Regions from separate parts of the Pseudobacillus sp. FSL P4-0506 genome, predicted to be linked through region 2. Evidence: riboswitches for the same ligand, from Rfam matches in the RefSeq annotation. Region 2 holds a riboswitch; the other holds the start of a gene.

Region 1 (3,413 bases), 1.4 Mb from region 2:
AAACCGCTCTGTAAATTGTCCTTCGCTACCAAGATGGCCGGGCTTTAATAATGAAACAAGATGAAACATTTCATCAAGACGGTTTTGAATAGGTGTTGCCGTTAAAAGCAGGCAAAACTTCTTTTTTAAATGACGGACAAACTGATAGTTTTTGGTTTTATGGTTTTTTAATTTATGAGCCTCATCGATAATGACTAAATCATAGTCTTGTTCATAGATCTTTTCTTTGTGAGGGCTTCGCTTCGCCGTGTCGATAGACGAGATGACGATGTCATGCTGATCCCACGCATAAAATTTTTTCTGAGCGATAGCAGGAATATAAAACTTACTATTTAATTCATTGGCCCATTGGGAGACAAGAGAAGCTGGAGCTAAAATTAACACTTTTTTCACGAGGCCACGGATCAAGTATTCTTTTAATACCAATCCGGCTTCAATCGTTTTTCCCAGCCCTACTTCGTCCGCTAAAATCGCTTTTCCATTCATTTCTTCCACTACTCTTCTAGCTGCTTCAAGCTGATGGGGCAAGGCCGTAAGCTCTGGTAAAAAGCTAGGGGCTAACAATCCTTCAAAATTCGGCACCATCATTCGTGTTTCCATGTTTACAGTTGATTGAAAGAGCGGCCAATTGCCCCACGGCCCGTCTTGTTCTATTCTTTTCTCTAATTCTTCTTCCCAGGCGTGATTAAAATAGATTTCCACATTCATTTGAAAAACTCCTTTATAAAATATGTTGCCGAAACCTTACCTTTAATGGTAGGATGTAATTGAACAAAATATTATGTCATTTTACAAAAAAGCGAACATTCTTGATTCGTATGAATCAGATGTTCATAGTATGCCCATTTATTAATTAAATATAGCGAATGAAGGCGAGGGGAGAGACTGTTCATACAGCGCCGAAGGAGCAAACAAGCTTTTTGTGAATCTCTCAGGCAAAAGAACTCTTGCTGGACGCGACTCTGGAGAGCGTTTCGTAACGAAACCACCAAAGAAGACAGCCTGTTCATCAGGTTAAACTTTCAGGTTCAAGGACAGAGAACAACTTTTATAAGCTGTTCTCTGTCTTTTTTTATGCAAAAATAATGGGCTGAACCGTGAGAATGACAATGAGAGAGGGGTAGGGAAATGGGAGAGTTAAAGCGCACGCCATTGTTTGAATGGTATAAGCAGTCTGGAGCAAAAACAATTGACTTTGGAGGATGGGAGCTGCCTGTTCAGTTCTCAAGCATTAAGGAAGAACATGAAGCTGTCCGGACAAAAGCAGGACTTTTTGACGTTTCCCACATGGGCGAGGTTACTGTAAAAGGAGAAGGCGCATTGGCTTTCCTCCAAAAGATGATGACGAATGATTTGTCAAAGCTGCAGCCGAACCAAGCGATGTATACAATTATGTGCAATGAAAAAGGCGGAGCTGTTGATGATTTGCTTGTTTACATGCTTGCTGAAGAAAATTACCTGCTTGTTGTCAATGCTGCTAACACAGATAAGGATTTTGCCTGGCTAAAGAAGCATCAGGTAGGAGACGTGCAAATCGAAAATGTATCAAAAGACTGGGCACAGCTTGCCATCCAAGGGCCAGCCGCAGAAGGAATCTTGCAAAAGCTTGTACCTGACTTGGATTTGGGCGAAATCAGGCCTTTTAAATTCCGTCAAGAAGTCAGAATCAATGGGGTGCCTGCTCTGGTGTCACGCACTGGTTACACGGGAGAAGACGGCTTTGAAATTTACAGTCGCAGTGAGGAGGCCCCTAAGCTGTGGCAGGATCTTCTAGAAGCAGGTGAAGAAGTTGGGCTTCTTCCATGTGGTCTTGGTGCCCGTGATACTTTGCGGTTTGAAGCAAATCTAGCGCTGTACGGTCAAGAACTGGCAGAAGACATTTCTCCAATTGAAGCGGGCTTAGGCTTTGCTGTGAAAACAAATAAAGATGATTTTATCGGGCTGGAAGTTCTAAAGGAGCAGAAAGAAAATGGTCCGGAGCGAAAACTGATTGGTCTTGAAATGATTGACCGGGGGATTCCGCGCCATGGATATGCTGTTTTTTCAGGCGAAGAACAAGTTGGTCATGTGACAACCGGTACTCAGTCGCCGACTTTAAAGAAAAATATCGGGCTCGCTTTAGTAAAAGCAGAATGTGCTGTACCTGGTGAAGAACTGCTGGTGGAAGTCCGCGGTAAGAAGCTGGCAGCTAAAACTGTAAAACCGCCATTCTATAAACGTTCAAAATAAAAGAAGAGGGAAGGGAAAACATTATGAAGCATCGTTACTTGCCGATGACAGAAACGGACAAAAAGGAAATGCTTGCAGCAGTGGGTGTCCAAACAATAGACGAATTGTTTGCGGATATTCCTGAAAAAGTACGCTTTCAAGGATTATATGATATTAAGAAAGCGAAAGCGGAACCAGCACTCAAAAAAGAATTAAGCTCACTGGCAGCAAAGAATATAAATGCCAAGCAATATGCTTCCTTTTTAGGAGCGGGCGTATATGATCATTATACCCCTTCTATCGTGGATCATGTAATTTCCCGTTCGGAGTTTTACACAGCGTATACACCGTACCAGCCGGAAATCTCCCAAGGAGAGCTGCAGGCGATCTTTGAGTTCCAAACAATGATTTGTGAATTGACAGGTATGGATGTGGCCAACTCTTCTATGTATGACGGAGGTACAGCGTTGGCGGAAGCGGCTATGCTAAGTGCGGGCCAGACGAAAAGAAAGAAAGTGCTCGTGTCAGAAACCGTTCATCCAGAGTCGCGCGATGTGTTAAAAACATATGCTAAAGGCCAAAACATTGAGGTAGTCGTTATCCCTCATAAAAATGGCGTAACAGATATTGAGCAATTAAATACATTGGTGGATAACGATACAGCAGCTGTTATTGTTCAATATCCTAACTTCTTTGGAGCTATTGAATCACTTTCTGAAGTGGAAAAAGCAGCTCATAGCGCAAAAGCAATGTTTGTCGTTTCTTCTAACCCGCTTGCTCTCGGTGCGTTGACGCCTCCTGGAAAGCTTGGAGCGGACATAGTGGTCGGCGATGCGCAGCCATTCGGCATTCCAGCTCAATTTGGCGGGCCGCACTGCGGATATTTTGCGGTGACGAAAAAGCTGATGCGTAAAGTTCCGGGTCGCCTCGTTGGCCAGACGCATGATGACCAAGGACAACGCGGCTTTGTATTGACGCTTCAAGCACGCGAGCAGCATATTCGCCGTGACAAAGCGACTTCCAATATTTGTTCCAATCAGGCGCTTAATGCTCTTGCGGCCAGTGTAGCAATGACAGCTTTAGGCAAAAAAGGGGTACGAGAAATAGCGGTACAAAACTTGCAAAAAGCATTTTTCGCGAGAGAAACATTAAAGCAGCACGGCGTAGACATTGTATTTGACGGGCCTGTATTTAATGAGTTTGTG
Region 2 (3,413 bases):
GTTCGAATAAGAGAAGTTCCTTTATTGGCCACTTCTGTTTGTTGATCCACCAATTCTGCATCTTTACGGATCAATGACGCTTATGTACTCGCCACAAGAGCCAATTTATTGGTCCGTTCAGCAGATTGACAAGCGGTATTCGTTTGAGTGGATCATATCGTCCGCTTTATAATAAAGAAAAACAGATCGGGGAATGGCAATGAATGAAAAAGAATACGATCGCTTGCTAAAGATTCAGACAGGCGGCACATGGGAATGGCTATATCAGTCAATTCACTATAATCGTTATGAGGCAACCCCCTATGAGGCCATCGATGAGCTTTTTCGGGAGTATGAGGTGAAAAGAACAGATGGAGTAGTTGATTTCGGCTGTGGAAAAGGGCGTTTACTATTTTATATCCATCATCGTTTTCACGCTCGGGTAACAGGGGTTGAGGTAAACGGCCAGCTTTACCAGGAAGCACTTGAAAATCAAGCCGATTATATGAAAAAGAAGAAGAGGTCGGATCAATCTATTCGCTTTGTATGCTGCGCAGCAGAGGAGTATCAGATCGAAAAGGCAGACAATCGGTTCTACTTCTTCAATCCTTTTTCGATCCAAATTTTCATGAAGGTCGTCCATCATATCCTGCACTCAGTTGAAGAGCATCAACGGTCTGTTGATATTGTCCTTTACTATCCGACAGCGGAGTACATCCAATTTCTTGAAGTGTATACTCCATTTCAACTGGTGAAAGAAGTGAGAGTGCCGGGTCTCTATAAAAAAAATGACAATGAACGTTTTGTTATTTTTCATTATGGAGGATCTAGTCTATAGGTAAGAGAATTGGGAAAACAATTGACAATCACCAATATTTAAATTATTCTGAATAAAAATAGCGGATGACGATTGTGGGAGAGTGCGAGCAATAAGCCACCGAAGGAGCAAGTTCCAAAAAGGCCCTTGGAATTAATCTCTCAGGTAGAAGAACCACAATGGGACGCACCTCTGGAGAGCGCGTTTAAGTACGCCACCAAAGGGGAAGGCCCTATTGAAGATAGGGTTAAACTCTCAGGTAAAAGGACAGAGAAGGGATTGTACCCTTTTCTGTCCTTTTTTGCGTGCAGAAAAAGGGAGTGAGCAAGACAAGGTGTATAACTAGAAAACGCTCGCAGAAGGAGGGAAGGATGATGATTACATTAACAGGACCGGCGATGAAGCAGTTAAAAGCAATGATGCTTGAAGAAAAGTATTCTCCAAGAATTGATGCTGATGTAGCTGGTGGATGTGGAATATCGGTAAGGTTTGCCCTTACATTTGATGAGCCGCGCCGAAATGATAAGGTGATTGATTGCAATGGGGTGCAAATTCGCATAGATCGCTTTACTGAACGTTATCTCGATGCTGAAACACATATTGACTATACAAAGGAAACGGGCTTCTTAGTTGGAGAAAGCTTTGCCTCAAGTGATTGTGCGATCGAATAGCTTTTCGTTATACAAAGAATGGCGTTTAAGGATGGGGGAAGAATTTTGCATAAAAAGGGGAATACTCATTATTTTAAATTGTTAGTTACTTGTCCAGAAAAACCGGGCATTATTTCAGCCGTATCTAATGTATTATTGGAACATAAAGCAAATATCGTTCAATTTGACCAGCATACCACGAATCCTAAAGATGGCATTTTCTTTATGAGGGTTGAGTTCGATATGGATGAGAAGGGCTCTGCTATTGATGAGCTGGAGCAGAGATTGCAGGAATTATCTGAATCCTACCCAATGGAATGGCAATTGAGAAATAAAGAAAAATCAAAGCGGATGGCGATTTTTGTTTCTAAAGCAGACCATTGTCTCTTGGAGCTTCTTTGGCGCTGGAAATCAAAAGAACTCCCGGTTGAGATTCCAATGGTTATCAGCAATCACTCTGATTTAAAAGAAATAGTGGAAAGCTATGGCATTCCTTACTATCATATCCCGCTTTCTCATGAATCGAAAGAGGAAGCTGAACACAAGGCGATGGAGTTAATGGAAGGAAAAGTCGACTTTATTGTTTTGGCAAGATATATGCAAATCCTCTCTCCTAGTTTTATAGCCAAATATCCAAACCAAATCATTAATATTCACCACTCATTTTTGCCGGCATTTGTAGGGGCAAATCCTTACGTCAGGGCTTTTAACCGCGGAGTGAAGTTGATTGGGGCGACTGCTCATTATGTAACTAATGAGCTTGATGAAGGGCCGATTATTGAGCAGGATATCTTGCGAGTCAACCACCGCTACACAGCAGAAGATTTGAAGATTGCCGGTCGTCATGTGGAAAGAAGTGTCCTTGCAGAAGCCGTTTCCTGGCATGTGGAAGATAAAGTTATCGTTCACGGCAATAAAACAATCGTGTTTACGTAAGCCGGATGATAGCCAATCAACTCCTGTTAGATGTTACTTGCATCATCTTGGCAATGATATGTGTGGGACTCTTTTTAGTGAATAAGCAGAGAAGAAGAACGGGTCTTCTGCAAGTCATTTTACTTATCTATGCTTTAACTGTTTTGATTACCTCGCTGTTGAATCAGTGGTGAAGGGTTAGAAAAGAAAAAGCTTAACGGGCCGGCAGCCCATCAAGCTTTTTCTTTTCAGAAGATCATTAGCTTTTTTGCCGTAAATACTTTTTATCATGCATAAATAGCCTCCAAAAATAAATAAAGCCGGGAAAGAGAATAACAAAGCCGGCAATATAAGTGGCAAATACGGCCATAAAGGAGTTAGGATCGGTAAAACCGGACTGGATAGTCACATTGGGGTAAACCATATATGGCAGATGGGCTTTGCCGTACACATAACTGGCAATGAAATATTGAGTCGTAACTGCTACAACAGCAAGCCTTGGCATTCCCCGTACATCTTTCTTTGAAAATGAAGGAAGAAATAAACCGAGCCCTCCAATTAAAAAGAAGCCAAGTGACACAAGCAGCAGAGGCAGATCTTCCATCATACGCGTATATAACCATGGTGTTTCTGCCCTTAAAGTGAGCATAATGGCAAAGGCCATCAGTAAAGAAATTGGCCCTAAAATTCTTCCATCTCTCAAGTACACTTTGTAGGCTTCCTCTTCATTGGATGTCTTGGAATAATCGGCTAACAGCAAGGATGATAAAAATAAGGTGCTGCTCATGGCAAATCCAATAAATGCATATTCACTCGGACTCGTAAAAAGCTTTTGTAAATTCAAAGTGGGATGTCCGCCTTTATAATCGATAAATGTGCCGTGAGTGATAGGTAAGACGCTGATTAACAAGCCCGGAATTAAGATGCCGGTAATACCTGAGACATATGTCAGTGGCTTTTTATATTCTACAGCAATGTTAGAAAAGACTAAGAAGGCGCTTCTGACGGCGAGCAGCAGCAAGATAATGCTGCCCGGAACGAGTAAAATTGTA

What was found. Region 2 has a riboswitch for glycine ahead of MKZ02_RS03145 (iron-sulfur cluster biosynthesis family protein). Riboswitches for the same ligand answer to the same signal wherever they lie in the genome.
Region 1: linked by a shared signal. The riboswitch ahead of gcvT (glycine cleavage system aminomethyltransferase GcvT) and the one ahead of MKZ02_RS03145 (iron-sulfur cluster biosynthesis family protein) in region 2 are both predicted to bind glycine.

What each region holds. Positions count from the first base shown of each region.
Region 1 is NZ_JBBOOI010000001.1:1,980,389-1,983,801, forward strand. Features, by position in the region: gene MKZ02_RS09755 (DEAD/DEAH box helicase) at 1-708, opposite strand, end outside; glycine riboswitch at 867-957, shown strand; glycine riboswitch at 961-1,040, shown strand; gene gcvT (glycine cleavage system aminomethyltransferase GcvT) at 1,129-2,229, shown strand; gene gcvPA (aminomethyl-transferring glycine dehydrogenase subunit GcvPA) at 2,253-3,413, shown strand, end outside.
Region 2 is NZ_JBBOOI010000001.1:621,762-625,174, forward strand. Features, by position in the region: gene msrA (peptide-methionine (S)-S-oxide reductase MsrA) at 1-10, shown strand, start outside; gene MKZ02_RS03140 (class I SAM-dependent methyltransferase) at 200-817, shown strand; glycine riboswitch at 883-983, shown strand; glycine riboswitch at 987-1,069, shown strand; gene MKZ02_RS03145 (iron-sulfur cluster biosynthesis family protein) at 1,168-1,467, shown strand; gene purU (formyltetrahydrofolate deformylase) at 1,486-2,382, shown strand; gene MKZ02_RS03155 (cytochrome d ubiquinol oxidase subunit II) at 2,621-3,413, opposite strand, start outside.